4 regions of the Streptomyces sp. NPDC048565 genome follow, and region 3 is predicted to be linked to each of the others. Evidence: riboswitches for the same ligand, from Rfam matches in the RefSeq annotation. Region 3 holds a riboswitch; each other region holds the start of a gene.

The links. Region 3 has a riboswitch for cyclic di-AMP ahead of AB0C75_RS12255 (transglycosylase family protein). Riboswitches for the same ligand answer to the same signal wherever they lie in the genome.
Positions count from the first base shown of each region.
Region 1: another riboswitch for cyclic di-AMP. It lies ahead of AB0C75_RS10325 (LysM peptidoglycan-binding domain-containing protein); the one in region 3 lies ahead of AB0C75_RS12255 (transglycosylase family protein).
Region 2: another riboswitch for cyclic di-AMP. It lies ahead of AB0C75_RS09755 (M23 family metallopeptidase); the one in region 3 lies ahead of AB0C75_RS12255 (transglycosylase family protein).
Region 4: another riboswitch for cyclic di-AMP. It lies ahead of AB0C75_RS04310 (M23 family metallopeptidase); the one in region 3 lies ahead of AB0C75_RS12255 (transglycosylase family protein).

Region 1 is NZ_JBEZIH010000006.1:207,038-214,271, forward strand. Features, by position in the region: gene AB0C75_RS10290 (heavy metal translocating P-type ATPase) at 1-1,083, shown strand, start outside; gene AB0C75_RS10295 (NAD(P)H-dependent oxidoreductase) at 1,116-1,568, shown strand; gene AB0C75_RS10300 (helix-turn-helix transcriptional regulator) at 1,612-2,007, opposite strand; gene AB0C75_RS10305 (TetR family transcriptional regulator) at 2,349-2,996, shown strand; gene AB0C75_RS10310 (cytochrome P450) at 3,053-4,282, shown strand; gene AB0C75_RS10315 (ferredoxin) at 4,344-4,535, shown strand; gene AB0C75_RS10320 (hypothetical protein) at 4,685-4,915, opposite strand; cyclic di-AMP (ydaO/yuaA leader) riboswitch at 5,272-5,457, shown strand; gene AB0C75_RS10325 (LysM peptidoglycan-binding domain-containing protein) at 5,462-6,319, shown strand; gene AB0C75_RS10330 (hypothetical protein) at 6,547-7,234, shown strand, end outside.
Region 2 is NZ_JBEZIH010000006.1:77,879-85,112, forward strand. Features, by position in the region: gene AB0C75_RS09740 (DNA topoisomerase IV subunit A) at 1-1,221, opposite strand, end outside; gene AB0C75_RS09745 (pitrilysin family protein) at 1,499-2,851, shown strand; gene AB0C75_RS09750 (pitrilysin family protein) at 2,878-4,260, shown strand; cyclic di-AMP (ydaO/yuaA leader) riboswitch at 4,451-4,619, shown strand; gene AB0C75_RS09755 (M23 family metallopeptidase) at 4,632-5,420, shown strand; gene AB0C75_RS09760 (GntR family transcriptional regulator) at 5,596-6,309, shown strand; gene AB0C75_RS09765 (HPr family phosphocarrier protein) at 6,480-6,761, opposite strand; gene AB0C75_RS09770 (GNAT family N-acetyltransferase) at 6,926-7,234, shown strand, end outside.
Region 3 is NZ_JBEZIH010000008.1:55,379-62,612, reverse strand. Features, by position in the region: gene AB0C75_RS12275 (SurA N-terminal domain-containing protein) at 1-10, shown strand, start outside; gene AB0C75_RS12270 (nucleoside triphosphate pyrophosphohydrolase) at 40-1,035, shown strand; gene AB0C75_RS12265 (cytochrome P450) at 1,032-2,375, shown strand; gene AB0C75_RS12260 (transglycosylase family protein) at 2,481-3,455, shown strand; cyclic di-AMP (ydaO/yuaA leader) riboswitch at 3,746-3,915, shown strand; gene AB0C75_RS12255 (transglycosylase family protein) at 3,916-4,611, shown strand; gene eno (phosphopyruvate hydratase) at 4,883-6,169, shown strand; gene AB0C75_RS12245 (septum formation initiator family protein) at 6,264-6,734, shown strand; gene AB0C75_RS12240 (DUF501 domain-containing protein) at 6,805-7,234, shown strand, end outside.
Region 4 is NZ_JBEZIH010000002.1:432,584-439,817, forward strand. Features, by position in the region: tRNA gene AB0C75_RS04295 (tRNA-Met) at 110-183, shown strand; gene AB0C75_RS04300 (MerR family transcriptional regulator) at 324-1,070, shown strand; gene AB0C75_RS04305 (PP2C family protein-serine/threonine phosphatase) at 1,204-2,361, shown strand; cyclic di-AMP (ydaO/yuaA leader) riboswitch at 2,595-2,747, shown strand; gene AB0C75_RS04310 (M23 family metallopeptidase) at 2,759-3,802, shown strand; gene AB0C75_RS04315 (aldo/keto reductase) at 4,115-5,059, shown strand; gene AB0C75_RS04320 (PrsW family intramembrane metalloprotease) at 5,148-6,599, opposite strand; gene trmB (tRNA (guanosine(46)-N7)-methyltransferase TrmB) at 6,661-7,234, opposite strand, start outside.

The DNA of each region.
Region 1 (7,234 bases), on a different contig from region 3:
GCAGTCGCCGTACTGATCATCGCCTGCCCCTGTGCCCTGGGCCTGGCCACGCCCACCGCGCTGATGGTCGGCACCGGGCGGGGTGCCCAGCTCGGCATCCTGATCAAGGGGCCGGAGGTCCTGGAGACCACCCGCCGGGTCGACACGATCCTCCTCGACAAGACCGGTACCGTCACCACAGGCCGTATGGCGCTGCTGAAGGTCCACGCCGCAGGGTCCACGGACGAGGCCGAGGTGCTGCGCCTCGCGGGCGCACTGGAGCACTCCTCCGAACATCCGATCGCCCGGGCCGTAGCCGAAGGCGCCGCCGTGAAGGTCGGCGCGCTGCCCGCCCCCGAGGACTTCGCCAACGTCCCGGGGCTCGGTGTCCAGGGCGTCGTCGAGGGCCACGCGGTCCTCGCCGGCCGCGAGAAGCTGCTGGCCGAGTGGTCCATCGAACTTCCCGAAGAGCTCAGGTACGCCAAGGAGTCGGCGGAGAAGGAGGGGCGGACCGTGATCGCGGTGGCCTGGGACGGCGAGGCGCGCGCGGTCCTGGAGGTCGCCGACGCGGTCAAGGAGACCAGTGCGGAAGCGGTCCGGCGGCTGCGCGCCCTCGGTCTGACCCCCGTCCTGCTGACCGGCGACAACAAGGCGGTCGCCACATCGGTCGCGTCCGAGGTCGGTATCGAAGAGGTCATCGCCGAGGTCATGCCGCAGGACAAGGCCGAGGTCGTACGGAAGCTCCAGGCGGAAGGGCGCAGCGTCGCCATGGTCGGCGACGGGGTCAACGACGCCGCGGCGCTCGCCCAGGCCGACCTGGGCCTGTCCATGGGGACGGGCACGGATGCCGCCATCGAGGCCGGCGACCTGACGCTCGTACGCGGGGACCTTCGGGTGGCCGCCGACGCGATCCGCCTCTCCCGCAGGACGCTGGGCACGATCCGCTCGAATCTGTTCTGGGCCTTCGCCTACAACGTGGCGGCCATCCCGCTCGCCGCGGCCGGTCTGCTCAGCCCCATGATCGCCGGAGCGGCCATGGCCTTCTCCTCGGTCTTCGTCGTCGGCAACAGCCTCCGCCTGCGGGGCTTCCGCGCCGCCGGCTGAGGCGGGGACGGCGAGCGGGTAGGTTCGAAGGCGTGGCCACTTTGCTGATCGTCCATCACACCCCCTCGCCCAACTGCCAGGCGCTGTTCGAAGCGGTGGTCTCCGGTGCGACGACGGAGGGCATCGAAGGTGTCCGGGTCGTGCGGCGGGCGGCACTCTCCGCCACGGCGTCCGATGTGCTGGCGGCCGACGGCTATCTGCTCGGCACGCCGGCGAACCTCGGGTACATGTCCGGCGCTCTGAAGCACTTCTTCGACCAGGTCTACTATCCGTGCCTGGACGAGACGTCGGGCCGTCCCTTCGGTTACTACGTGCACGGCGGCAGCGACGTCACCGGCGCCGTACGGGGCATCGAGACGATCACGACGGGCCTGGGATGGCGCCGCGCGGCCGACGCGGTGACCGTCACCGGGGAGCCGGGCAAGGCCGACACCGAGGCGTGCTGGGAACTGGGGGCCGCCGTCGCCGCCGGGCTGATGGACTGACGGGTGAGTGTGGCCTGTCGGCGAGCCGCGGGCGGGCGCCGCGTCAGGTGCGGTCGATGTGGACGCTGGTCGACTTCACGCGGGCCGTGGCCTGCGTGCCGACCTCGAGTCCCAGCTCCTCCACGGCTTCCCGGGTCAGCAGCGAGACGAGTCGGTGCGGGCCGGCCTGGATCTCGACCTGGGCGGCCACATCACCCAGCTTCACCGCGGTGACGATGCCAGGGAAAGCGTTGCGCGCCGAGGTGTAGGGGGTCGGTTCCTCGCCCGGTCCTGCCTGGGCGAGCTCGGTGGAGAACGCGGCCAGATCGCGGCCGTCGATGAGGCGGCGTCCGCTCTCGTCGCGATGGGTCCTGACCCGCCCGGCATCGGCCCAGCGGCGGGCGGTGTCCGGGCTCACGCCGAGAAGGCGCGCCGCCTGCCCGATGGTGTAGGTCTGCATGTGCCGCATGATAGTCATTTCTGGCTCGCAGTTGCAAGCTTTATTGCCCTTTCAGCTCGCAGATGCTGGGTGCTGGTCGACTCTTCTGGATACCTCGGGTGAGGCTGTCTGCCCCGGTGCCTTTGCGCCAATTCCAGGCAGGCGCCGGAGTGGTACCGCCCGGCTCCCGGGGGCCTCAGGCCATGCGGGGCGGCTGGGAGCGGAGGCGAATCTTCCGCCGCAGGCCACCCTGCGGTCGCCCTGCACCCATCTCGGCCATCTTTAAAGCAGTCGCTTGACCGACTCAGCGGTGCTGGATTCTCCTGGACGCTCCAGGACGCGCTCTACCGGGGAGAAGCCGGATGGAACCGATGGTGCGGACCGAACAGGCCGGCGGGACCAGGGAACTGATCCTGAACGCGGCGGAGCGGCTGTTCGCCGAGCGAGGCGTCTACGCGGTGTCCAACCGCCGGGTCAGCGAGGCCGCACAGCAGGGCAACAACGCGGCGGTCGGCTATCACTTCGGTACGAAGGCCGACCTGGTGCGCGCCATCGCCCGTAAGCACAGCCGGCAGATCGAGGAGGCCCGCGCCCGTCTGCTGGCCGGAGTCGAAGACCCCACGGACATAGGGGAGTGGGTGGGCTGCCTGGTGCGGCCCACCACCGAACATCTGGCCGGACTCGGCAGCCCTACCTGGTTCGCACGGTTCTGCGCCCAAGCCATGACCGATCCGGCGCTGCGGGACATCATGGCCGAGGAGTCGCTCGCCTGTCCGCCCACGCTGCAGGTGCTCGAAGGGCTGAACCGGTGCCTCCCCGACCTGCCGGCCGACGTTCACGTCGAGCGGGCCGTCATGTCGCGCAACCTGATCATCCACACCTGTGCGGAGCGTGAACGCGCACTCGCCGACAACTCCTCGACGCCTCGCGCGAACTGGCATGACACCGCCACCGGTCTGATAGACGCCGTCGTCGGGCTCTGGACGGCACCCGTCACGGCCTGCCGCTGACGGCCCCTCCCTGTCCGCCTGGTTCGTCCCCCACCGCACGACGAAGTGAGGAACCGATGACCACCACCAGTACCGCACGCACGGACGGGGCGCCCGTGCCCTCTGCTGTGGAATTCCCGATGGACAGGGCGGCGGGCTGTCCCTTCGACCCGCCGCCCGGCCTGAAGGCCGAGCAGGAACAGGGGCCGCTCAGGAAGGTCCGCCTGTGGGACGGGAGCACGCCCTGGCTGGTGACCCGTTACGCGGATCAGCGCACCCTCCTCTCCGACCCGAGGGTCAGCGCCGACATCACCCGGCCCGGTTATCCCAGTCAGGCGCCGGTGAGAGGGGCGAGCTTCAGCTTCATCCTCATGGATGACCCTGAACACGCGCGTCAGCGGCGGATGGTGACAGCTCCTTTCACGATCAAGCGGGTCGAGGCGATGCGCCCCGCCGTTCAGAAGATCGTGGACGGGCTGATCGACACCATGCTGGCCGGGCCCCCGAGGGCCGACCTCGTCCAGGCGTTCGCCCTACCGGTCCCTTCACTCGTCATCTGCGAACTGCTCGGAGTGCCCTACTCCGACCACGACTTCTTCCAGCAGAACAGCGGCACTCTCATCCGCCGCACAGCGGACCCCGAGGTGCGGGCCGCGGCCCACGACAATCTGATCGGCTATCTGGACGAGCTGATGGGGCACAAGATCGCCCGGCCCGCGGACGACCTCCTGTCGGGGCTCGGTACCCGGGTCGGGGCCGGAGAGCTGTCCCGCCGGGAAGCGGCGGAGATGGGCGTACTCCTGCTGCTCGCCGGTCACGAGACCACGGCGAACATGATCGCTCTGGGTACCCTCGCCCTGCTCGAACACCCCGATCAGCTCGCCCTGCTGCGCGAGACCGAGGACCCCAAGGTGGTCGCCGGCGCCGTCGAGGAGCTGTTGCGCTATCTCAACATCACCCACACGGGGCGCCGCCGCGTGGCTCTGGAGGACATCGAGATCGCCGGCGAGGTTATCCGGGCAGGTGAGGGGATCGTTGTGCCGAACGACATCGGCAACCGTGACCCCGAGGTCTTCGCCGATCCTGACCGGCTGGACGTCAGGCGCGACGCACGGCGTCATGTGGCCTTCGGCTTCGGCGTCCATCAGTGCGTCGGCCAGCCGCTGGCCCGTCTGGAGCTCCAGGTCGTCTACAGCACCCTCTACCGCCGTATCCCCACCCTGCGGCTGGACGCCCGCATCGAGGACCTGCCCTTCAAGCACGACGGGTCGGTCTACGGCGTCCACGAACTGCCCGTGGCCTGGTGACCTCTCACCGCCGCACCCCCCGCCCCCGCCACGCAGCGACACCGACGACGAAGGAGTGCTCATGAAAGTGACCCTGGACCAGGACAAGTGCGTGGCGTCCGGGCAGTGCGTGGTCGCCGCCGATGACGTGTTCGACCAGGACGACGACGGGATAGCCGTCCTGCTGAACCCCGCACCGTCCTCGGCCCGGGCCGAGGACGTCCAGCAGGCCGCGGCCGTCTGTCCGGCGTTGGCCATCCGGATCGAGGGCTGACACCGGGCGGACAACCGAGGCGGTCCGGCGCGTTCTCGCGCCGGACCGCTTTTCGTCGTGGCCGCTTCGTCCGGTGGCTGTACTTCGTGGTGGCCGGCTTCTCGTGCCGGCCGACGGCCCGCAAGCCCCAGGCCCGCCGCCGCCTCCTCTCAGTGCGGCTTCCAGCTGAGCTTGCCCCCACCCACCCATCGGACGGTCGCAGGGTCGTCGAGGTCATGGACCGTGATGCCGGCCGCGGCGGCTGCGATGAGCACGTCCGTCATGGCCGTGGCGCTTCCGATCACCTCGCCGTCGATCTCCACGACCCGGAAGGGCGGGTCCCCGGGCTGGACGGGCAGAACGGTGATCCGAGGGGCCGAGGGGCGAGGGTTTTGCGTCATGGGCGGATCGGTTCCACGCGAACGCTCTCGGTATGCCCGAAGGCGTCATTCATGAGTCGTATGCCCGTTTTGAGTTAGTTTTAGAAATTGATCCCGTAATCCATAAAAGGCCATTTCGTGTGACCTGGGGCCTTCGCTCGGGAGCAAATCGCCCGAATCGGACTCCGTGACCAGCGTCACCTCATGCGCTCCGGACGCAGCAGCTCGGCGGTCGGTTCCCTTCTGCGCCAAGAGGAATGGGTGGCGCCGTGTGGGGTGGATTACATGAATTCCCGAGAATTGATCTTGCGGATGAATTGTGATCACCGCGCCAGGCTTGTTCCTTTCCCTATTTCTCGCCTACGGTCGCCATCACTCCGGGCGGAACGCCGAATCCTGCCGCCGTCCGGTTACCCGACTACTTCTCGTACGGCAGGAGCGGGGGACCCAAGTAAGCGCCGATCCGGTTACCGGAGCGGCTCGGGGTGAAGTCGCATTCGTATGCGGCCGGGCATCTCCAGCTCGAACCCGACAGCTCACTTCGTAGGCGACGGAGAGGAATTCAGCATGCCCGAAATCGCTAAGCACCGTCGTTCCAGGGCCAGTTCGCTCACCCGCGGCATCATCGCCGTGAGCACGGGCGGAGCCGCCCTGGCCCTCCCTGTGATCGGTGCGACCGGCGCCTTCGCAGCCCCGGCCCAGCCGGCCGCCGTGGAAAAGGCGGCGACGTCGACTGCCGCGACCGGCAAGGGAATTGCCGCGCAGAAGTCCGAGTCCGGTACGTATTCCGTGATCTTGGGTGACACTCTTGCAAAGATCGCCCGCGAGCATTCCGTGAGCGGTGGCTGGAAGGCCCTGTACGAGGACAACCAGAAGGCTGTCGGCGGAAACCCCGACCTGATTCACCCCGGTCTGAAGCTGACCATTGGTGCCAAGGCCGAGAGCAAGTCCGCCGACAAGGCGGACAAGGCCCCCAAGGCCGAATCCAAGGCCTCTGCTTCGTCGGACCGTGCCGAGCAGAGCGCTGACCGCGCCGACCGCTCGGAGCGTACGAGCACCAACCTCGCCGCGGAGGGCACGCCCGCCGCCGAGCCGGTCTCGTACACCGACGACCTCGACGGCTGGATCCAGGAGTCGCTCGCCGTCATGGCCGAGCACGGCATCCCCGGTAGCTACGAGGGCATCCACCGCAACATCATCCGCGAGTCGGCGGGCGACCCCCAGGCCATCAACAACTGGGACTCGAACGCCGCCGCGGGCATCCCGTCCAAGGGCCTGCTGCAGGTCATCGACCCGACCTTCCAGGCGTACCACGTGGACGGTACGTCGACGGACAGCTACGACCCGGTCGCCAACATCACTGCCGCGTGCAACTACGCCGCGGACAAGTACGGCTCCATCGACAACGTCTTCGGGGCCTACTGAGTCCTGCCCGAGGCGGGACCGCTGGCGCACGGGTGTGTGACAGAGGGACAGAAGTGACGGGTGGTGCGGGTTCGGCGGAACCCGCACCACCCGTCGTCCGTTTTCCGGTGCCTGCCGGGTCCGGATGCACCGTACGGCGGTGTCACGGCCGGGCCCCGACCCGCCGACAGGCCGGTCGGGGCCCGGTTGACTGGTCTCGTACAGGTTCGTCGTCCATACTGCCCGCCGTGGAGCAGCGCATAGATTCGAACACCAAGCCAGAGTTCGCCGCGGGCACAGATCCGGCGTACATCCCCGGCCTGACGGCCCCTGCCCCCGCGCGGACGGAGGCGGAACCGGAAGCGGAGGAGGAGACGTCCCAGCGGCCCGAGGAGACGACAGGGGAGGCTGAGGAGGCCGGGGAGGTCACGGTCTCGGAGGCGCTCGCCACGGAGGCGGCTGACGGGGTCGTGGACGGTTCCAGGCCGGACGGCGACAACAGCGGGGACGGCGACACGAGCCAGCACGGCGACACGAGCCAGGACGGCGACGCGAGCCAGGACGGCGACGCGGCCACGGAGAGTTCCGGTACCTCGGACGACGCGGCCGCCTCCGAAGTCACCCCCGAGGCCGAGGCCGAGGCGGCGAGCGGAAGTGGCGATGGCGAGGACGGCCCCGTCTTCGAGGTCAGCGACCGGCGCGGGTCCATCAGAGTGGACGCCGAAGGTGTCCGCTTCCGGCTCGACGACCAGGAGGCGGAGTTCGACTGGGTCGAGATCGGCGCGGTCGAGGTCAGGACCGGCCGCTTCGGACGCCGGTTCACCGTGACGGTCCACCTGTCGAACCGCCGCTGGTTCAACGCCGAGGTCGAGGCCGGGGCCCGGAGCGACCTCAAGGTGTGGACGGCCGAGCTCGACGCGGCGCTGGACGCCCACT
Region 2 (7,234 bases), on a different contig from region 3:
GAGGCGGATGACCTCGTCGATGTCGAGCAGGGCCACGAGGAGCCCCTCGACCAGGTGCAGCCGGTTTCGGCGCTTGGTCCTGCGGAACTCGCTGCGTCGGCGCACCACATCGAAGCGGTGGTCGAGATAGACCTCCAGGAGCTCCTTGAGCCCCAGGGTGAGCGGCTGTCCGTCGACCAGTGCCACGTTGTTGATGCCGAAGGACTCCTCCATCGGCGTCAGCTTGTAGAGCTGCTCGAGCACGGCCTCCGGTACGAAGCCGTTCTTGACCTCGATCACCAGACGCAGACCGTGCGCCCGGTCGGTGAGGTCCTTGACGTCGGCGATGCCCTGGAGCTTCTTCGAGCCGACCAGGTCCTTGATCTTGGCGATTACCTTCTCCGGACCGACGGTGAACGGCAGTTCGGTGACGACGAGACCCTTACGGCGGGCCGTGACGTTCTCTATGGCGACCGTGGCGCGGATCTTGAAGGTGCCGCGCCCCGCGGCGTAGGCGTCCTTGATGCCGCCGAGGCCGACGATCCTGCCGCCGGTCGGCAGGTCGGGGCCGGGGACGAAGCGCATCAGCGTGTCGAGGTCGGCGCCCGGGTGCCGGATGAGGTGGCGGGCGGCGGCGATGACCTCGCCGAGATTGTGCGGGGGCATGTTGGTGGCCATGCCGACCGCGATCCCGGAAGCGCCGTTGACCAGGAGATTCGGATACGCCGCCGGGAGGACGACCGGCTCCTGCTCCTGGCCGTCGTAGTTGGACTGGTAGTCGACGGTGTCCTCGTCGATCGACTCCGTCATCAGGGACGTGGCGTCGGCCATCCGGCACTCGGTGTACCGCATGGCGGCCGGCGGGTCGTCGTTGCCCAGCGAGCCGAAGTTGCCGTGCCCGTCGACGAGGGGCAGGCGCATCGAGAACGGTTGTGCCATCCGCACCAGTGCGTCGTAGATCGACGCGTCACCGTGCGGGTGCAGTTTGCCCATCACTTCGCCGACGACGCGTGCGCACTTCACGTAGCCGCGGTCGGGGCGGAGCCCCATCTCGTTCATCTGGGACACGATGCGGCGGTGTACGGGCTTCATGCCGTCGCGGGCGTCGGGCAGAGCCCTGGAGTAGATCACCGAGTACGCGTACTCGAGGAAGGAGCCCTGCATTTCGTCGACGACGTCGATGTCGAGGATCTTCTCCTCGAAGTCGTCCGGCGGCGGGGTCTTCGTGCTGCGGCGGGCCATCGCGGCTGCGACTCCTTCACAGATTCTGTCGGGCAACCTCAGGTTCTGACGCCGACCATTGTGGCCCGCCGTACTGACAACGCTGACCTCGACCCGTCCGAAGCGGTCCACCGGGCCTTGACGGAGCCCCGTCGACGGCAGTGTCTACGACAACATTCACCCGGCGGGAACTTCGCCAGGTGCCCGTGCCCGGCCCCGCGACGCTGCCCACCATGGGCCGGACGGTCCTAGAGTGGCAGGTCCGGCAGGAAAACCTGTACCGATCGAAGGGACGTACATGCCCATGGGTCACACGGCCACAGCCCAGGCCGGCTCCGGCGGCTTGACGGCGACCGAGCACCGTCTGGCCAATGGCCTGCGCGTGGTGCTCTCCGAGGACCATCTGACCCCCGTCGCCGCGGTCTGCCTCTGGTACGACGTAGGCTCGCGCCACGAGGTCAAGGGGCGCACGGGCCTGGCTCACCTTTTCGAGCACCTGATGTTCCAGGGCTCGGGCCAGGTCAAGGGGAACGGGCACTTCGAGCTCGTGCAGGGAGCCGGCGGTTCCCTGAACGGCACGACCAGCTTCGAGCGCACCAACTACTTCGAGACGATGCCCACGCACCAGCTGGAGCTCGCCCTGTGGCTCGAGGCCGACCGGATGGGCTCACTGCTCGCCGCGCTCGACGAGGAGTCCATGGAGAACCAGCGGGACGTCGTGAAGAACGAGCGGCGCCAGCGCTACGACAACGTCCCGTACGGCACGGCCTTCGAGAAGCTCACCGCCCTCGCCTACCCGGACGGCCACCCGTACCACCACACGCCGATCGGCTCGATGGCCGACCTGGACGCCGCGACGCTGGCGGACGCACAGGCGTTCTTCCGCACGTACTACGCGCCGAACAACGCGGTGCTCTCCGTGGTCGGGGACATCGACCCGGAGCAGACGCTCGCCTGGATCGAGAAGTACTTCGGCTCCATCCCGTCCCACGACGGCAAGCAGCCGCCGCGCGACGGCACCCTGCCGGGCACCATCGGCGAACAGTTGCGCGAAGTGGTCCAGGAGGAGGTTCCCGCGCGTGCGCTGATGGCCGCCTACCGGCTCCCGCACGACGGCACGCGCGAGTGCGACGCCGCTGACCTGGCGCTGACGGTGCTGGGTGGCGGCGAGTCGTCCCGCCTGCACAACCGGCTGGTGCGCCGCGACCGTACGGCGGTGGCCGCGGGGTTCGGGCTGCTCAGGCTGGCCGGCGCGCCCTCGCTCGGCTGGCTTGACGTCAAGACGTCCGGGGGCGTCGAGGTGCCGCAGATCGAGGCGGCCGTCGACGAGGAGCTGAACCGCTTCGCCGATGAGGGCCCCACGCCCGAGGAGATGGAGCGCGCCCAGGCGCAGTTGGAGCGCGAGTGGCTGGACCGTCTCGGCACGGTCGCCGGCCGCGCGGACGAACTCTGCCGGTATGCCGTCCTGTTCGGCGACCCGCAGCTCGCCCTGACCGCGGTGGGCCGGGTGCTCGACGTGACGGCCGACGAGGTCAAGGCCGCCGCCCGGGCGCACCTGCGCCCCGACAACCGCGCGGTCCTGGTCTACGAGCCGGTCGAACCGGCCGACGAGACAGAGGGCACCGACGCGCCCGAAGGGGCCGACAAGTGACCGACGCCGCCGTGACTGGAGTAGCGATGGAGTACCACCCGCAGCCGACCGCAGGCGAGGCCAGGCCCTGGGCCTTCCCCGCGCCCGAGCGCGGCGCCCTGCCCAACGGGCTGACCGTGCTGCGCTGTCACCGCCCTGGCCAGCAGGTCGTCGCCGTGGAGATCTTCCTCGACGCCCCGCTGGACGCCGAGCCCGATGGCCTGGACGGGGTGGCCACGATCATGGCGCGCGCGCTGTCCGAGGGCGCGGACAAGCACTCCGCGGAGGAGTTCGCCGCCGAGCTCGAGCGATGCGGCGCCACGCTGGACGCCCACGCCGACCACCCGGGTGTCCGCGTCTCCCTCGAGGTCCCGGTCTCCCGGCTGACCAAGGCGCTCGGCCTGGTCGCCGAGGCCCTGCGGGCTCCTGCCTTCGCGGAGAGCGAGGTCGAGCGTCTGGTGGGCAACCGCCTCGACGAGATCCCGCACGAGCAGGCCAACCCGGCCCGGCGGGCCGCCAAGCAGCTCTCCAAGGAGCTCTTTCCCGCCACGGCACGGATGTCGCGTCCGCGCCTGGGCACGGAGGAGACGGTCCGGCGGATCGACGCCGCCGCCGTACGCGCCTTCTACGACGCCCATGTGCGCCCGTCCACGGCGACGGCGGTCGTCGTCGGTGACCTCACCGGGGTGGACCTGGACGCGCTGCTCTCCGAGACCCTCGGGGACTGGTCGGGCAACGCGGGCCAGGCCAGGCCGGTGCCTCCGATCACCGCGGACGACACCGGCCGTGTGGTCATCGTGGACCGCCCCGGAGCCGTCCAGACGCAGCTGCTGATCGGCCGTATCGGCGCGGACCGCCACGACAGCGTGTGGCCGGCCCAGGTGCTCGGCACGTACTGCCTGGGAGGCACCCTCACCTCCCGGCTGGACCGCGTGCTGCGTGAGGAGAAGGGCTACACCTACGGTGTCCGGGCCTTCGGACAGGTGCTGCGCTCGACGGCGCCCGGCTCCTCGTCCGGGACGACGGGCGCCGCGATGCTCGCGATCAGCGGCTCCGTCGACACGGAGTCCACCGGGCCCGCGCTCGACGACCTCTGGAAGGTCCTGCGCACCCTGGCGGCCGAGGGACTCACCGACGCCGAGCGTGAGACGGCCGTGCAGAACCTCGTGGGCGTCGCCCCGCTGAAGTACGAGACGGCGGCCTCCGTCGCCGGCACCCTGGCAGACCAGGTGGAGCAGCACCTCCCGGACGACTACCAGGCCGAGCTGTACGCACGCCTGGCCGGCACCGGCACGGTCGAGGCGACCGCCGCCGTGGTCAGTGCCTTCCCGGTCGACCGTCTGGTCACGGTCCTGGTCGGGGACGCCGCGCAGATCGCCGAGCCGGTGAAGGCGCTCGGCATCGGCGAGGTGTCGGTCGTCAGCGGCTGACGGAACGGGACATGACGGACCCCGGCGGGTGGTTTCCGCCGGGGTCCTGCTGTTTGTCTGATTTGTAGAGAAGTGCGGCGTTCATCCTGTGGGATGTGCGACAAAAGACCCTTTCCGTTTGGCGGCGCGAAGCGGCCCGCTCTAGCGTCGGCCCGGCTGTCCGCCGGACGAATGCCGCATCCGCGGCGCCGGACAGCCATCGCCGAGTCCCCGTCAGGCGCGAGCCTGGGGAGCCGGGGACCCATGAAGTCCCTGGGGTGAATCGGATCTCTGCGCCTCGTCGGAGGTGTGGAGGCCCGTAGGAGACCTTCCTGCTCCGAACCCGTCAGCTAACCCGGTAGGCGAGAAGGAAGGAAAGGACCAGCCCCTCCATGGCGTTCATCCGTGCCACCGGGAAGCACCGTGCCCCGAGCCGCCTGACGCGCAAGAGCGCCAAGGTCGCCGGCGTCGCCGCCCTGGCCACCACCGGCGTCATCGGCGCCACCGCCTCTCCGGCCCTCGCCGCTGACTCCCAGACCGTCACCGGTACCGGTCTGACCCAGACCGTCGCCCTCGACGCCACCCTCGCCGACCAGATCGCCGCCCAGGCGACGGCCCAGCAGCACCAGGCCGACGTCGCCGCGAAGGCCGCGGCCGAAGCGAAGGCCAAGGCGAAGGCGAAGGCGGAGGCCGAGCGCAAGGCCGAGGCCCGCGCCAAGGAGGTCGCCGAGGAGAAGGCGCGCGCCGCCCGCGCCGCCGAGCGTGCCCGGCTCAACGCCTTCCACCTCCCGGTCGCCGGCTCGCACGTCACCACCGGATACAAGTCCGGCGGCGCGCTCTGGTCCTCCGGCACGCACTCCGGCGTGGACTTCCAGGCCGCGTCCGGCACCTCCGTCGTCGCCGTCGGCGCCGGCACGGTCGTGGAGGCCGGCTGGGGCGGCGCGTACGGCAACAACATCGTGCTCAAGATGAAGGACGGCACGTACACCCAGTACGGCCACCTCTCCTCGATCGGCGTGTCCGTCGGTCAGGTCATCGGCTCGGGCGAGCAGATCGGCCTCTCCGGCTCGACCGGCAACTCCACCGGGCCGCACCTGCACTTCGAGGCCAGGACCACCCCCGCCTACGGCTCGGACATGGACCCCGTCGCCTACCTCCGCGCCCACGGCGTCCAGGTCTGACCCCACCCCGCCGCTCCCGACGGGGCGCGTGCCGCACTCCTCGCCGAGTGTCTCGACGGCCAAAAGATATCCATGGATTCCACCCCGCCATCGGAAATTCTGGCTGATTGCAATAGAGTCACGGAACAGGCGTCGATCGGCCGCGTTTCGCGGTGATTAAGGCGGAGGTTCGGACATGCGTATTCCCGCGCATTCGGTATGCACGGCAATCCGTGACGACATCGTCTCCGGTGTCTTCGAACGGGGCAGCCGCCTCACCGAAGAGGTGCTCGCGCGCCGCTACGGTGTCTCGCGTGTGCCCGTGCGCGAGGCACTGCGCACCCTGGAGTCCGAGGGGTTCGTCGTCACCCGCCGGCACGCCGGCGCCTGTGTCGCCGAGCCCACCGGGCAGGAGGCCGCCGACCTCCTGGAGATCCGCATGCTCCTGGAGCCCCTCGGCGCCGCCCGCGCGGCCCAGCGCCGCACCGAGGCGCATCTCAAGGTGCTCCGTGGCCTGGTCAAGCTGGGCCAGGAGCGCGTGCGTCGGGGGGAGGGGGAGGATCTGCGCGCCCTGGGAGGCTGGTTCCACGAGACGCTGGCGCAGGCCTCGGGGAGCCCCGCACTCATCGCGCTGCTCACCCAGCTCCGGCACAAGATCGCCTGGATGTACGCCGTCGAGCAGCCGCTGACCCCCGCGGACTCCTGGGCCGAGCACGGCGCCCTCGTCGACGCGGTGGCGCGCCGTGACGCGGAGCGGGCCAGGGCGCTCGCCGTCCAGCACGCGGAGCGGGCCACCGCGGCGCATCGGCTGCGGCGTACTCCGGGGCAGGCGGTGGGCGGCCGGACGGCGGGCGCCACCGGGGTGAGGACTTCGCAACACCCCGTCAACATCGCGGGAGCCCGCCATTAACAAAAGCGCCGTATACAAAGAGAGTAATTATCGCAGGGCTTTCTTTCTGCTGCCCTGATCCACGTTTTACCGGGCTCTGTGTGCGTCGTTGTGGAATACAGAAAGGCCGCGGCTCCCGGTGAGGGTGCCGCGGCCTTTCCGCAGAGAACTCCGTTGCGAAGCGACCGGAGTCAGACGGTCTCCGGGAGCTCCTCGAGCCCCTCGGCGACCAGCTTCGCCAGGCGGTCGAGGGCGGCCTCGGCGTTGTCGGCCTCGGATGCGAGCACGATCTCCTCGCCGCCCTGGGCTCCCAGGCCGAGCACCGCGAGCATGGAGGCGGCGTTCACCGGGTTGCCGTCGGCCTTGGCGATCGTCACGGGGACGCCGGAGGCCGTGGCGGCACGGACGAAGATGGAAGCGGGGCGGGCGTGCAGGCCCTCGGCCCAACCGACGTTGACGCGGCGCTCAGCCATGGTTCTGCCCTTCACGAAGCTATGGGTTGTCTAGACCAGTCTCTCATGCAGTGCGTACTGCTGTGCCCGCCACCGTCACCGGCCGCTCACCGCCCGTCGGCTCCCTCAGCGTGCCCCCGCCGAGGTCCCGCCGCGACCGGTGCCCCGGGTCGTAGTCTTGGCCCATGGAGCCCACTCCGGAGCAGAGTCCGCCTCACGTGTACCCCGACCACTGGGAGGCGGACGTGGTGCTCCGCGACGGCGGCACCGCGCGCATCAGGCCGATCACCACGGACGATGCCGAACGGCTGGTCAGCTTCTACGAGCAGGTGTCCGACGAGTCGAAGTACTACCGCTTCTTCGCGCCGTACCCGCGTCTGTCCGCCCGGGACGTGCACCGCTTCACCCATCACGACTACGTCGACCGGGTGGGACTGGCCGTCACGGTCGGCGGCGAGTTCATCGCCACCGTCCGCTACGACCGGATCGACGCG
Region 3 (7,234 bases):
GGACGCCTGACCCGCCCCACCCGGGAGTAGGTTCGGGTGGTGAACACTCAAGACCCCGGCCGTATCGTCCTGCTCACCGCCAGCCACCGGGTCGCCCCCGGTCTGCTGTCCTGGCCCGCCTGGCAGACGCTGCACGCCGCCGACCGGGTGCTGTGTGCCGAGCCCGACCACCCTCAGCTGCCGTACCTTCGGGACGCGGGGGTGGCCGTGGAGCACACCGCGCCGTCGGCCGACGAGCTGGTGGACGACTGCGCGGGTGGCAGGACCGTGGTGCTGCTGGTGGGCGGCGAGGGCGACCAGCGGCTCACCGACGGCCTGGCCAGGCTCGGCGGCTCGGGCCGGGTGCAGATGCCGGACCTGGAGCTGCTGCCCGGCTCGTACGACCTGCCGGGTGCCCGGCTCCTGGACTTGGTGCAGGTCATGGACCGGATCAGGCTCGAATGCCCCTGGACGTCGCAGCGGACCCACAAGGGCCTCGCGAAGTACGCCATCGAGGAGGCGTACGAGCTGGTCGAGGCCATCGAGGACGGCGACCGTGAGGAGCTGCGCGAGGAACTCGGCGACGTACTGCTCCAGGTCGTCTTCCACGCCCGTATCGCCCAGGAGGACCAGGACGAGCCGTTCGGCATCGACGACGTCGCGGCCACGATCGTCGAGAAGCTGATCCACCGTCATCCGCACGTGTTCGGCGACGAGACCGCCGAGACCCCGGAGGACGTCCACGCGCACTGGCTCCGTACGAAGGCGATCGAGAAGCAGCGCGCGTCGGTCACCGACGGGGTGCCGCTCGGCCAGCCCGGTCTCGCGCTCGCCGCCAAGCTCGGCAGCAGGGTGCGCACGGCGGGCCTCGACGCCCCGCTCCCGGAAGGCGGGGGCGTCGGCCACCAGCTGCTCGCTATCGCCGTACGGGCCGAGCAGGACGGCACCGACCCCGAGGCCGCCCTGCGGGAGGCCGCCCGCGCCTACCGGGACGCGATCCGGACGGCTGAGGGCCTCGGCGGTCCCGGGGCCGCTCCCGACGGCGTCGAGGAGTGAACGACTGCCCCGGGAAGACCCCCGCACCCGACGCGGCACCTCATCCGGCACCGGAGGCCGCACACGCCCCCGAAGCCTCACCCGCACCCGAACTCTTCACCTGGGAGTTCGCCACCGACCCGTACCCCGCCTACGCCTGGCTCCGCGAGCACAGCCCCGTGCACCGCACGCAGCTGCCGAGCGGTGTGGAGGCCTGGCTGGTGACCCGTTACGCCGATGCCAGGCAGGCACTCGCCGACACCCGGCTCTCCAAGAACCCGGCCCACCACGCGGGCTCCGCGAACGCCAAGGGCAAGACGGGCATTCCTGGCGAGCGCAAGGCGGAGCTGATGACGCATCTGCTGAACATCGACCCGCCCGACCACACCCGGCTGCGCCGGCTCGTCTCCAAGGCGTTCACTCCGCGCCGGGTCGCCGAGTTCGCGCCGCGTGTGCAGGAGCTGACGGACCGCCTCATCGACTCGTTCATCGAGGAGGGGAAGGCGGACCTCATCCATGACTTCGCGTTCCCCCTGCCCATCTACGCGATCTGTGACCTGCTGGGCGTGCCCCGGGAGGACCAGGACGACTTCCGCGACTGGGCCGGCATGATGATCCGGCACGGCGGCGGGCCGCGTGGCGGGGTGGCCAGGTCGGTCAAGAAGATGCGCGGCTATCTCGCCGAACTCATCCACCGTAAAAGGGAGAATCCCGGCGACGACCTGATCTCCGGGCTGATCCGGGCGAGCGACCACGGTGAGCACCTCAGCGAGAACGAGGCGGCGGCGATGGCCTTCATCCTCCTTTTCGCCGGCTTCGAGACGACCGTGAACCTCATCGGCAACGGCACCTACGCGCTGCTGCGCAACCCCTCGCAGCGTGAGCGCCTGGAGCGCTCGCTGGCCGCGGGGGAGACCGAACTGCTCGCCACCGGGATCGAGGAGCTGCTGCGCTACGACGGTCCGGTGGAGCTCGCGACATGGCGTTACGCCACCGAGCCCGTGAGGCTGGGAGGGCAGGACATCGCGGCCGGGGACCCGGTCCTCGTGGTGCTGGCCGCCGCCGACCGGGACCCGGAGCGGTTCCAGGATGCGGACACCCTGGACCTTGCGCGGAGTGACAATCAGCACCTCGGATACGGGCACGGCATTCACTACTGCCTGGGGGCGCCGCTGGCCCGGCTGGAGGGGCAGGCGGCCCTGGCGACACTGCTCAGGCGCCTCCCCGACCTGCGGCTCGCTGCGGAACCTGCCGATTTGCGCTGGCGCGGCGGGCTCATCATGCGTGGACTGCGCACACTTCCCGTGGAGTTCACTCCCGGGGATCCGACCGAGAAAGGTGACAATCAGTCAACTCTGTGACTTTGACGTGATCTCCGCTGCATCGACTTGTGACACACGTTCGAGTACGGCTAGGTTCACCGTTCGACTCACCCGTCACATGTCAGTCACACGGAAGGCAATCCCATGGGCTCCGCGAACGGCAGACACCGCCGCCCTCGCCAGGCACCCGCCATCGTCGTCGCCGCAGGCGTCACCGGGTCGGCCATTGCCATCCCGCTCCTCGGCGCCGGTGGCGCGCAGGCCGCTGACGCGTCGACCTGGGACCGGGTCGCCGAATGCGAGAGTGGTGGCGTGTGGAGTGCCGACCTCGGCAACGGCCGCTACGGCGGCCTGCAGTTCTCGCAGGACACCTGGTTCGACTACGGCGGCACCGAGTACGCGTCCCGCGCCGACCTCGCCAGCCGCTCGCAGCAGATCGCGGTCGCCGAGAAGGTGCTGGACGACAAGGGCCCGCAGGCATGGTCCAGCTGCGCGGTGATCTCCGGGCTCGCCCTGGACGGGACGCTGCCGGGGGTGGACCCGGGCGACGAGTCCTCCGCAGACCCCTCGGACACGGCGACCCCGTCCGAAACCCCCTCGTCCGAGGCGACGGACCCGGCGGACTCCGCGGACCCTGCGGACGAAACGGATGGATCCGGCGACTCGGATGACTCGGACGAATCCGATGCGAAGGGCGAGGCGGGCAAGGACGCTTCCGGCGACGCGACGGACAAGGGCAGCGGCTCGGACGAGGACGACGAAGCGGGCGCCTCACCGTCCGCGACTCCGTCCCCGGAGGCCACCGGCTCCTCCGACACGTCGAAGGATGACGGGGCGAAGGCCGGCAAGCACCGCGGCACCCCGGCCCCCGAGGCGGGCGCGGAGCAGGGTGACGGGCGCGAGTCCGGCCGGCACGCCTCGCGCGGCGAATCCGACGCGCGTCAGGGCGCCGAGGGGGCGTACACCGTCCGCGAGGGCGACAACCTCTGGGCGATCGCCGAGGCGCAGGACCTCTCCGGTGGCTGGACGGCGCTCTACGAGGCCAACAGGGACGAGCTGGGTTCCGACCCGGACCTGATCCTTCCCGGCCAGAGCCTGGATCTCCTCGGCCTCAAGTGATCAAAAACGGGAAAACGCCCCAAAATCAGGGGTAGTTCAGAGGCCTATGTCCACTTATGTGTAAGTGAGACATGGGTCTCTTTGCTTCAACTGCGGCGCCCGGTCCGTCCGGTCCGTCCATTTTGGCTCCGACCTGCGAAAACGGTCCATCTGGGCGGACCGGTACGGGCTGATTGGTCGTTATGTCCATCTTTGAATGTGGGGGTTGCGTGTGTTTACGGTCGGAGCCGCTCGCACCGCGGGCACCTTCGACCGTCACGCCGAATCCTGCCGTCGGCCGAAGGGAACCGACGCGTAAAGCGCCGTAGGCAGGAGCGGGGGACCCAGGTAAGCGCCGGACCCGGCCGTCGGAAGACGGGTGGAGTGCGGCTAGGGGTGAAGTCGTCCGCGAGTAGGACGACCGGGCACACTCACAGCCCGAACCCGACAGCTCACCTCGTAGGCGTCGGTGAGGAGAACCATGCTGCTTTCCAGCAAGGGCAAGCACCGTCGCCCGTCCAAGGCCGTCCGTGTCGCCACCCTGGCCGGTGTCGCCGGCGCCGCTGTCGCCGTCCCGCTGATGGGTGCGACCGGTGCCTCCGCCGCCTCCGTCGACACCTGGGACGCCGTCGCCCAGTGCGAGTCGGGTGGCGACTGGTCCATCAACACCGGCAACGGCTACTACGGCGGTCTGCAGTTCTCGCAGTCCAGCTGGGCGGCCGCCGGCGGCACGCAGTACGCCTCCCGCGCCGACCTGGCCACCAAGGACCAGCAGATAGCCGCCGCCGAGAAGCTCCTCGACATCCAGGGCCCGGGTGCCTGGTCCTGCGCCGGAGCCGGCGGTCTGACGAACGACGGTGTGGACCCGGGCGTCGACACCGGCTCCTCCGCGAAGAACGGCGACACGGACCCGCAGGCCACGCAGGAGCGCACGGCCGAGCAGCCCACCACGCGCAGCGAGAAGCGCGCCGCCCCCGAGAAGACCGTCACCACGCCGACCGGCGACAAGGTCGAGAAGGGTGACGGCGAGTACAAGGTGAAGGCCGGCGACACCCTCAGCAAGATCGCCGGTGCGAAGAAGGTCGACGGCGGCTGGGAGAAGCTCTTCAAGCTCAACGACGACATCGTCGACGACGCCGACCTGATCTTCCCGGGGCAGCAGCTCCACCTGAAGTAGGCGAGCGGCTCCATCCGAAGGAGTCGGAAACAGCCCGGGGTGTTCCTCCTGCCCCGGAGACCCGGCCCGGCGTGCTGACCCCCCGCACGCCGGGCCGACGGTCGCTCGCCGTAGAATTTTTGAGCTTTGCCCGGAATGTGGATCCTTGGGTCCTTTTTCGTCCCAGGAGACGGGCGCACGGCCGACGGAGCGCCACGAGCCGGTTAGGCTCGTGGCGCAAGGCCACAGTGACCCTGCACAACCAGTGTCAGATCCCAGAAGGAGATGCCTCGTGCCGTCCATCGACGTCGTCGTAGCCAGGGAAATCCTCGACTCCCGGGGTAACCCCACGGTCGAGGTCGAGGTTGGCCTCGACGACGGCAGCACGGGACGTGCTGCTGTTCCGTCCGGCGCCTCCACCGGTGCGTTCGAGGCCATTGAGCTTCGCGACGGTGACCCCAACCGCTACCAGGGCAAGGGCGTCGAGAAGGCCGTCCTCGCCGTGATCGAGCAGATCGGCCCGGAGCTCGTCGGCTACGACGCCACCGAGCAGCGTCTCATCGACCAGGCGATGTTCGACCTGGACGCGACAGAGAACAAGGGCTCCCTCGGCGCCAACGCCATCCTCGGCGTCTCGCTGGCCGTGGCGCACGCCGCGTCCGAGGCGTCCGACCTCCCGCTGTTCCGCTACCTCGGCGGCCCGAACGCGCACCTGCTGCCCGTTCCGATGATGAACATCCTGAACGGCGGCTCGCACGCCGACTCCAACGTGGACATCCAGGAGTTCATGATCGCGCCGATCGGCGCCGAGTCGTTCTCCGAGGCCCTGCGCTGGGGCGCGGAGGTCTACCACACGCTGAAGAAGGTCCTGAAGACCAAGGGCCTGTCCACCGGTCTCGGTGACGAGGGCGGCTTCGCCCCGAACCTCGAGTCGAACCGCGCCGCCCTCGACCTCATCCTCGAGGCCGTCAAGGAGGCCGGTTACGTCCCGGGCCGCGACATCGCGCTCGCGCTCGACGTCGCCGCGTCCGAGTTCTACAAGGACGGCGTCTACGAGTTCGAGGGCAAGTCCCGCTCGGCCGCCGAGATGACCGAGTACTACGAGGAGCTCGTCGCCGCGTACCCGCTGGTCTCCATCGAGGACCCGCTGTACGAGGACGACTGGGCCGGCTGGAAGGTCATCACCGACCGGCTGGGCTCCCAGGTGCAGATCGTCGGTGACGACCTGTTCGTCACCAACCCCGAGCGCCTGTCGCGCGGCATCGAGGAGGGCTCGGCCAACGCCCTGCTCGTGAAGGTGAACCAGATCGGTTCGCTGACCGAGACCCTGGACGCCGTCGAGCTGGCCCAGCGCAACGGCTTCAAGTGCATGATGTCCCACCGCTCCGGTGAGACCGAGGACGTCACCATCGCCGACCTCGCCGTCGCGGTGAACTGCGGTCAGATCAAGACCGGCGCCCCGGCCCGCTCGGACCGCGTCGCCAAGTACAACCAGCTGCTGCGCATCGAGGAGATCCTCGACGACGCCGCGGTGTACGCCGGTCGTTCGGCGTTCCCGCGGTTCCGCTACGAGGGCTGACAGCCCGAGTCCGGAGCACCAGCCTCCGTCCGTCCCCGCATCCGGTCCCGTACCGTGTGCGGGGACGGACGTGCGTAACGGGGAGGCGTGAGACATGGCCGGGAAGGACCGCGACCGGTTCTCCACCGCGACCAGGCTGCGACTGCTCGGTGAGCAGACGGCGGCCCGTGTCTACCGGTCCCAGAACCGCCGTCAGGCGCGCCGCTCCAGGCTCACCGGGCGTGCGGCGTTCCTGGCGCTGATCGTCTGCTCCCTGGTGGTCGCCCTCGCGTATCCCATGCGGCAGTACATCTCCCAGCGCGACCAGATCGCGGACCAGGAGAGGCTCTCCCGTCAGGCGCACGAGCGGACCGAGGAGCTGCGCGACGAGAAGGCGCGGCTCAAGGACGACGCGTACATCCGGCGTCTCGCGCGCCAGCATCTGCACTACGTGCTGCCGGGCGAGACCGGTTATACGGTGGTCGACCCGGACGCCGCAGAGGCCCGTAAGGGTGAGCCGGGGGCGACGGACCGGCCCTGGCACTCGAACCTCTGGGACGGCGTGGACAGCGCGGACCGTGAATGACCCCGTGCCCGTGCCGGGTCCTGATCCCGTACCGATTCATACAGTCCGACCGATGACATTCAAGGCAGGCATGGACACGCCCCCTCCGCAGACCGAATCCACCAAGCCGACCGCTGAGGACATCGCCGCGTTCGAGCTCCAGCTCGGCCGGCCGCCGCGCGGACTGCGCGCCATCGCGCACCGCTGCCCCTGCGGCAACCCGGACGTGGTCGAGACGCAGCCCCGTCTGGAGGACGGCACACCGTTCCCGACGACGTACTACCTGACGTGCCCGCGTGCCGCGTCCGCGATCGGCACGCTGGAGGCCAACGGCGTCATGAAGGAGATGACCGAGCGCCTCACGACGGACCCGGAGCTGGCCGCCGCCTACCGTGCCGCGCACGAGGACTACATCGCGCGCCGTGACGCCATCGAGGTCCTGGCGGGCTTCCCGAGCGCCGGTGGCATGCCGGACCGCGTGAAGTGCCTGCACGTCCTGGTCGGCCACTCGCTGGCGGCGG
Region 4 (7,234 bases), on a different contig from region 3:
GTGCACCACGTCGGGGCCGGGGGGTTGCCGTCGGGGAGGGGGTGGGGGATCGGCGGCCATCAATGGTCGGAGCGCCGTCCCGGATGGCGTAGAGTTGGCATCACAACGGCGCGGGGTGGAGCAGCTCGGTAGCTCGCTGGGCTCATAACCCAGAGGTCGCAGGTTCAAATCCTGTCCCCGCTACTGAAGACAGAGGCCCGGATCCTTTCGAGGATCCGGGCCTCTGTCGTATGCCGCCACCCGGCCGCCGCGACATGTGCCGTCACCCGGCCGCCGGTGCAGGGCTTGACCTTGACGTTACGTAAACCTCTAGCGTTTCCGGCATGGAGTGGTCGATCCAGGAAATCGCCAAGCGGGCAGGCACCACGAGCCGGACCCTCCGGCACTACGGAGACATCGGTCTCCTCGCGCCGAGCCGCACGGGTGCCAACGGCTACCGCTATTACGACCAGGAGGCCCTGGTCGGACTCCAGCGCATTCTGCTGCTGCGGGAGCTGGGGCTCTCGTTGCCCGCGATCAAGGACGTGCTGGAGGGGCAGCGGGACACCGGCGTGGCGCTCCGGGCCCATCTGCGGCTGCTGGAGCAGGAGCGTGAGCGCATCGGGCGGCAGATCGCCTCGGTGCGGACCACTCTCGACAGGACCGAGAAAGGGGAGCACATCATGGCGGAGGAAGTGTTCGACGGCTTCGACCACACGGCGTACGAGCAGGAAGTCACCGAGCGCTGGGGCAAGGAGGCGTACGAGCGCGGCGGCCGGTGGTGGCGCGGGCTGAGCGAGGAGGAACGCGCCGGGTTCCAGGGTGTGCACGAGGCCATCGCCCGGGATTACGGAGAGGCCAGGGCGGCCGGTCTGGCGGCGGGTGACGACGCGGTGCAGGACATCGCGCGACGGCACTGCGAGTGGCTGTCGGTGACCATGGAGGTCACGCGGGCTTACGTGGCCGGCATCGCGGAGATGTACGTCGCCGATTCCCGCTTCGGGAGGAACTACGATCGCCACGGGGACGGAACCGCCGTCTTCGTACGGGACGCACTGACGCTCTACGCGCAGCGCCGGCTCTCCGACTGACCACCGGGGGACGGGGCTCCGGCGCGCTCCTCCCTTTGGCCGATGGCGAGTCGCCGTTCGGCGCGGCTCCGGCCAGCCTGGGTGGGGCGCGGTACCGTCCGCACCCGTGGGCGGAGCGGGCAGGAGCAAACAGGTGGGGAAGCGGGACGAACGGCGGGGCAGCACGGTCGGGAACTCCCGTTCCCGGCGGTTCGTGCGGGTGCTGCCCGTCCTGATGATCTGCGCCGGTGTGATCTTCGACTTCGCGACGCCGACCGAGGTCACCGCTGTGCCGCTCTTCGCCGCGGCCCCGCTGATCGCCGCCCCCTTCTTCTCGCCGGGCGGCACCGCGCGTATCGGCATGGCAGCGACCCTCGTGGTGCTGGTCATCCGGATCTCGTCCGGCGCGCTCGGCGAGGTCGTGCCGCTCACCGACCTGTTCACCCTGGTCACCGTCTCCGTGCTGTCCCTTCTCATCAACCGCGTCGTGCGCCGTATGAACGAGCAGCTGGCCTCGGCCAGGGTCATCGCGGAGACCGCGATGCGTGCGGTGCTCCCGAGGCCCGAGGACCGGGTCGGCGGGCTGCTGGTCGCGGCGCGGTACGAGGCGGCCCAGGCGGACGAGTTCGTCGGCGGCGACCTGTACGCCGTAGCGGACACGCCGTTCGGGGTGCGCCTGGTCCTCGGGGACGTACGGGGCAAGGGGCTGGACGCCGTGGGGGCGGTGTCCGTCGTGATCGGGGCGTTCCGGGAGGCCGCCGAGCGGGATCTGTCGCTCGAGGCGGTGGTCCAGCGGCTGGAGCGGGCGCTGGCGCGTGAGGGCTCGCGGCGGGGCGGGTTCGACACGGTGGAGGGCTTCGTGACCGCCGTCATCGCGGAGATCCCGTCCGGATCGGAGACGCTGCGGGTCATCAACCGCGGGCATCCGGAGCCGCTCGTGCTGCACGGGGACGGGTCGCTCGACGTGCTGACGCCGTCGGCGCCCGCGCTGCCCCTCGGGATGGGGCTCGGCACGTGGCCCGACCGGGCGGACGAGTGGACGCTGCCTGCCGGGTCGATGTTCCTGGCGTTCACCGACGGGCTCTCCGAGGCGCGGAACGCGAAGGGCGTCTTCTACGACCCGGCGGCCCGGCTGCGCGGCCGGCTGTTCCCGGGGCCCGACGAGCTGCTGTCCGCGCTCACCGACGACGTACGGCTGCACACCGGGGGCAGGTCGACGGACGACCTGGCGCTCCTCGCGGTCGGCCGTCCCGCGCACGGTCAGCAGGAGCGGCGGACGACGGTGAAGATCGTGGGGCGGGACGGTGGATGACCCGTCGCGACGGTGGGTAGTCGAAGGACCTCGCTGCGCATAACATTTGACGTACCGTCAGAAACTGTCGGACGGACGGAGTGCGCTCAAGTCGCCCGTTTGCGCCCGGTTGACCCATGAAAGTCCAGGCCGGAGTCGTGACTGATCTGTGGGAACAGCTTGGAATCGGGCCCGGGTGTCTATTAACGTTCGATAACGCAGCGCGGTTGTACCTGCCGCCGCCAGAGGCGGCACCGCGCGCAGCGCCGAATTCCGCAAGGGAACCGGGGAACCACCTACATGGGGTGAATCGGACACCTGCGTCTCGCGAGAGACGAAGGGGCCCGTAGGAGACCTTCCTGCTCCGAACCCGTCAGCTAACCCGGTAGGCGAGAAGGAAGGAAAGGAGTGCGCCCACGTGGCGTCCAACAAGCCTGCCCCCGAGGCCCCGTCATCCTTCAGGACCGACAGCTTCGGTGATGAGGACAGGACATGGGGGGAATGGAACCCCGACGAGGAGTCCATCCGTCCCGTACGCGGTCGGCACCGCGTGGCCAAGCAGCGCGGTCTCGCCCGTAGCTCCACCGTCCTCGGCGTCGGCGTCATCGCGGCCGTCGGTGCGGGTGGCATGGCCACTGCGCAGAGCAAGCCGCCGGTCTCCATCTCTCTTCCCGATTCCATCGCGGACAACCTCCCCGACGCCAAGTCCCTTCCCGGCGTCGGCGCGTTCATGTCCCACGACTCCTCTGCGGACCAGGAGGCGGTCGCCGAGTCCGCCGCCCCGTTGACCAGCGCGGGCATCACTGCCGCCGAGGCCGACCAGGGTGCCACCGACGCCGGCGAGGCCCTTCGCGCCCGTATCCTCCAGCAGGCCGAGCAGCAGCAGGCCGGAGCAGACGCCGAGGCCAAGGCCGCCCAGGAGAAGGCGGCTGAAGAGGCGGCAGCGGCCGAGGCGGCGAAGCAGCAGAGCGAGGCCGAGGCGAAGGCAGCCGCGAAGAAGAAGGCGGCCGAAGAGGCGGCGAAGAAGAAGGCCGAGGCCGAGCGCCTCGCCAAGCTCGCCGCCAGCTACGCCATTCCGACCTCCTCGTACACCATCACCTCGACGTTCGGCGAGGCCGGCTCGATGTGGTCGTCCGGCCATCACACCGGGCTGGACTTCGCGGCTCCGACCGGTACGCCGGTCAAGGCCGTGCACGGCGGCACCGTGAAGTCGGCCGGCTGGTCCGGCGCGTACGGCTACCGCACGGTCCTGGAGCTCGATGACGGCACGGAGATCTGGTACTGCCACCAGTCCTCGATGGACGTCACCGCAGGGCAGAAGGTCAACACGGGCGACACCATCGGGCGCGTCGGAGCCACGGGCAACGTGACCGGCCCGCACCTCCACCTGGAGGTCCACACCGCGGACGGCTCCGGTATCGACCCGATGAGCTGGCTGCGCAGCAAGGGCCTCACGGTCTGACCTCGGCGAGAGCCTGACGTGGGCACCCGGCCGGGTGCCCGATGCCGCGCCAGGCCGGGAGCCCGGCGCCGCACCCGGCTGGGAGCCCGACCGCCGGTAACCGGCGCACCGCAACCCCGGCGGCCCTGACGCACGACCCCCCGACGTCAGGGCCGCCGGTCTGCCTGGATCGTGAGGCGCCGACCGGGTGCGGGGCCCGCCCTTCGGGCGGACGGCGCTACTTTCGAAACGCGCCCCAGGTGCGGGCCTCAGGGGCCCGGTGCGGGCCGCGCATCCGGAATAGCCGTTTCGGTCAGCTGGTTGTCGCGGGGTATGACATCTCTGCGCCCGCTCGGTACTTCGAGCCTCCAGGTCTTCCCCCTCTCTCTCGGCGGCAACGTCTTCGGCTGGACGGCCGACGAGAAGCAGACCTTCGCTGTCCTCGACGCGTACGCGGCGGCCGGCGGTAACTTCATCGACACCGCCGACTCCTACAGCGCCTGGATCCCCGGCAACCAGGGCGGTGAGTCGGAGACCCTCATCGGCAAGTGGCTGGCGGCCGGTTCCCGTCGCGACGATGTCGTCATCGCCACCAAGGTCAGCGGCCACCCCGACTTCAGGGGGCTGTCGGCCACCAACATCAAGGCGGCGGCCGAGGCCTCGCTGCGCCGGCTCGGCACCGACCACATCGACCTCTACTACACGCACCACGACGACGAGAGCGTCCCCGTCGAGGAGATCATCACCGCGCTCGACCAGCTGGTGAAGGCCGGCACCGTGCGGGAGATCGCCGCCTCCAACATCAGCCCCGAGCGGCTCCAGGCCTCCCTGGACTTCTCCGAGCGCGAGGGCCTGGCGCGTTACATCGCCCTGCAGCCGAACTACAACCTCGTCTCGCGCGACACCTACGAGGGCGCGCTCCAGGACACGGCGGCCGGCGCGGGTCTTGCCGGCGTCCCCTACTACGCGCTCGCCTCGGGCTTCCTCACCGGCAAGTACCGACCGGGGGCGACGGTCGAGAGCGCTCGGGCCGAGGGGGCGGGCAAGCACCTGGAGACCGAGCGCGGACGAAAGGTGCTGGCGGCGCTCGACAGGATCGCGCAGGAGCACGACGCGGAGATCGCCACGGTCGCGCTCGCGTGGCTGCTCTCCCGGCCGACCGTCGTCGCTCCGATCGCGTCCGCGCGCACGGTCGAACAGCTGCCCGCGCTCGTTGCGGTGGCCGACCTCCGGCTGACCGAGCAGGAGCTGGCGGAGCTCACCGAGGCGTCCGCCTGACGCTCTGACGCCCTGATGCCCGGATGCGCCTGACGCTCTGATGCCCTGAGGGGTGCTGTGCCGTCCTGCCGTCCTGAGCCGGGTGGTCTCAGGCGGGCGGGCCGGCGTGCCGCCCGCCGTCCTCCAGATACGGGTTGGGCCCGCCGTAGTGCCGGTGCGGTGCCGGGAGGTGCTGCGGCGGCGGGCCGCCGTAGGGGAGCTGACGGGGGAACGGGGGTGGCGGCGGCCGGTAGACGCGCAGCCGGCCCGTCGTACGGGCCGCGTATGCCAGGGCCGGCCCCGCGATGTCCCGGCGGTGCCACAGGTGGTGCAGCAACTCCTGCTCCCGGAGGGCGAAGTCCTCTCCCGCACCGTCACGGCGGGCCCTCCGGCGCAGCATGGCCAGGGACGTCGCGAACGACTCGTACTCAGCGACGGCGCGGGCCGCGGCCCTGCCCCGGGCGCGGTCCGGGTGGCTGTTCCAGTGCCTGGCCATGTCGCGGGCCACGCCCCGTGCCCGCATCGAGGCCAGGGCGAGCGGCTCCTCGGGGGCCAGCCAGCCGGCCGCCGCGTACACCGGCAGCTCGGTGGAGAGGGTGCGCAGCTCCCGGCGGCGCGCCCAGATCGCCAGCCAGGTCACCAGCCCGAAGCACGGCACCATGAACGCGCCGTACACCGCGTAGAAGCCGTACGGTCCGAAGGACGACGAGCCGTTCCACAGGGCGTGCATGCCCATGGCGAGGATGAGACCGAGCAGCGGCACGACGACACGGCGCACCCGGTGACGCGCGCCGCCGAGCGCGGCGATGCCGAAGCCGATGCCGGAAAGCACCGTGAACAAGGGGTGCGCGAACGGCGACATCACCACGCGGACGAAGAACGTCCCCGCTGTGACTGAGGCGAAGCCCGTGGTGCCGAGCTGCTGGTCCTCGCCGAAGGCATTGCCCAGATAGAGGATGTTCTCGGTGAAGGCGAAGCCGGTCGCGGTGAAGCCGGCGACCACGATGCCGTCGACGATCCCGCCGAACTGCCGTCTGCGGAAGAGGAAGATCAGCAGAACCGCGATGGCCTTCGCGCTCTCCTCGACGACCGGCGCGACGACCGTGGCCCCGAGAGTGTCGGCGCTCCCAGGATCGGCGGTGGCCGTCGCTATCCACCGGGTCGCGAAGGAGTTGGCGATGATCGCCACGAGCGCGGCGGCGCACGCCCCCCAGGAGAACGCGAACAGCAGATTCCGCCACGGGCCGGGATCGACCCGGTCGAGCCAGCGGAACGCCGCCATCAGCAGCGGCACGGGCAGCACGGCAAGACCCAGCCCCACCAGGAAGCCCTCGCTCCCCGTCTGCCGGCGCACCAGGGCCAGGATCACCAGACCGCAGAGCGCCAGCACGGTGACCACCGCGCCGGCGCGGAACGCCTTGCTGCGCCAGACCATGCCGACGCGGCGGGGCCGGTAACGCCACTGGCCCCGCTCGGGGACGGCGCCCAGGAACTCGTCGAGCCGCTGCTCCTCGAGAACCGGGACAGCCGGCTGCTGATGCCGCATGGCCCCTTCGTGCACCTGACGACCCTAACGACGGGCACTGACACCTGGCCACGCCGCGACGGCCGGTGGTGGCCGATCAGCGACGGGCGAACAACACGTCGTGCACGATGTGGCCCTTGTCGAGACCCTGGCCCTCGAAGCGGGTCAGCGGCCGGAACGCGGGCCTGGGCGCGTACCCGCCGTCCGCCTGGGTGTTCTCGAACAGCGGGTGGGCCGTCAGGACCTCCAGCATCTGCTCGGCGTACGGCTCCCAGTCCGTCGCGCAGTGGACGATCGCGCCCTGCTTCAGCCGCCCCGCCACCAGGTCGAGGAACTCCGGCTGGATCAGCCGCCGCTTGTGGTGCCGCTTCTTGGGCCACGGGTCGGGGAAATACACCCGGAGCCCGTCCAGCGCCGACGGCTCCAGCATCTCGCGGAGCAGGATGATCGCGTCACCGTTGGCGACACGGACGTTGGACAGCCCCGCCCGGTCCGCGAGGCCCAGCAGATTGCCCTGGCCAGGGGTGTGCACATCGACGGCCAGGATCCCGGTGTCCGGGTCGTCGGCCGCCATCCGGGCCGTCGCCTCTCCCATGCCGAAGCCGATCTCCAGGACCACCGGGAGGCCGTCGAACAGGGCCGGGAGATCGAGGACGCCCCGGCCGTCGATG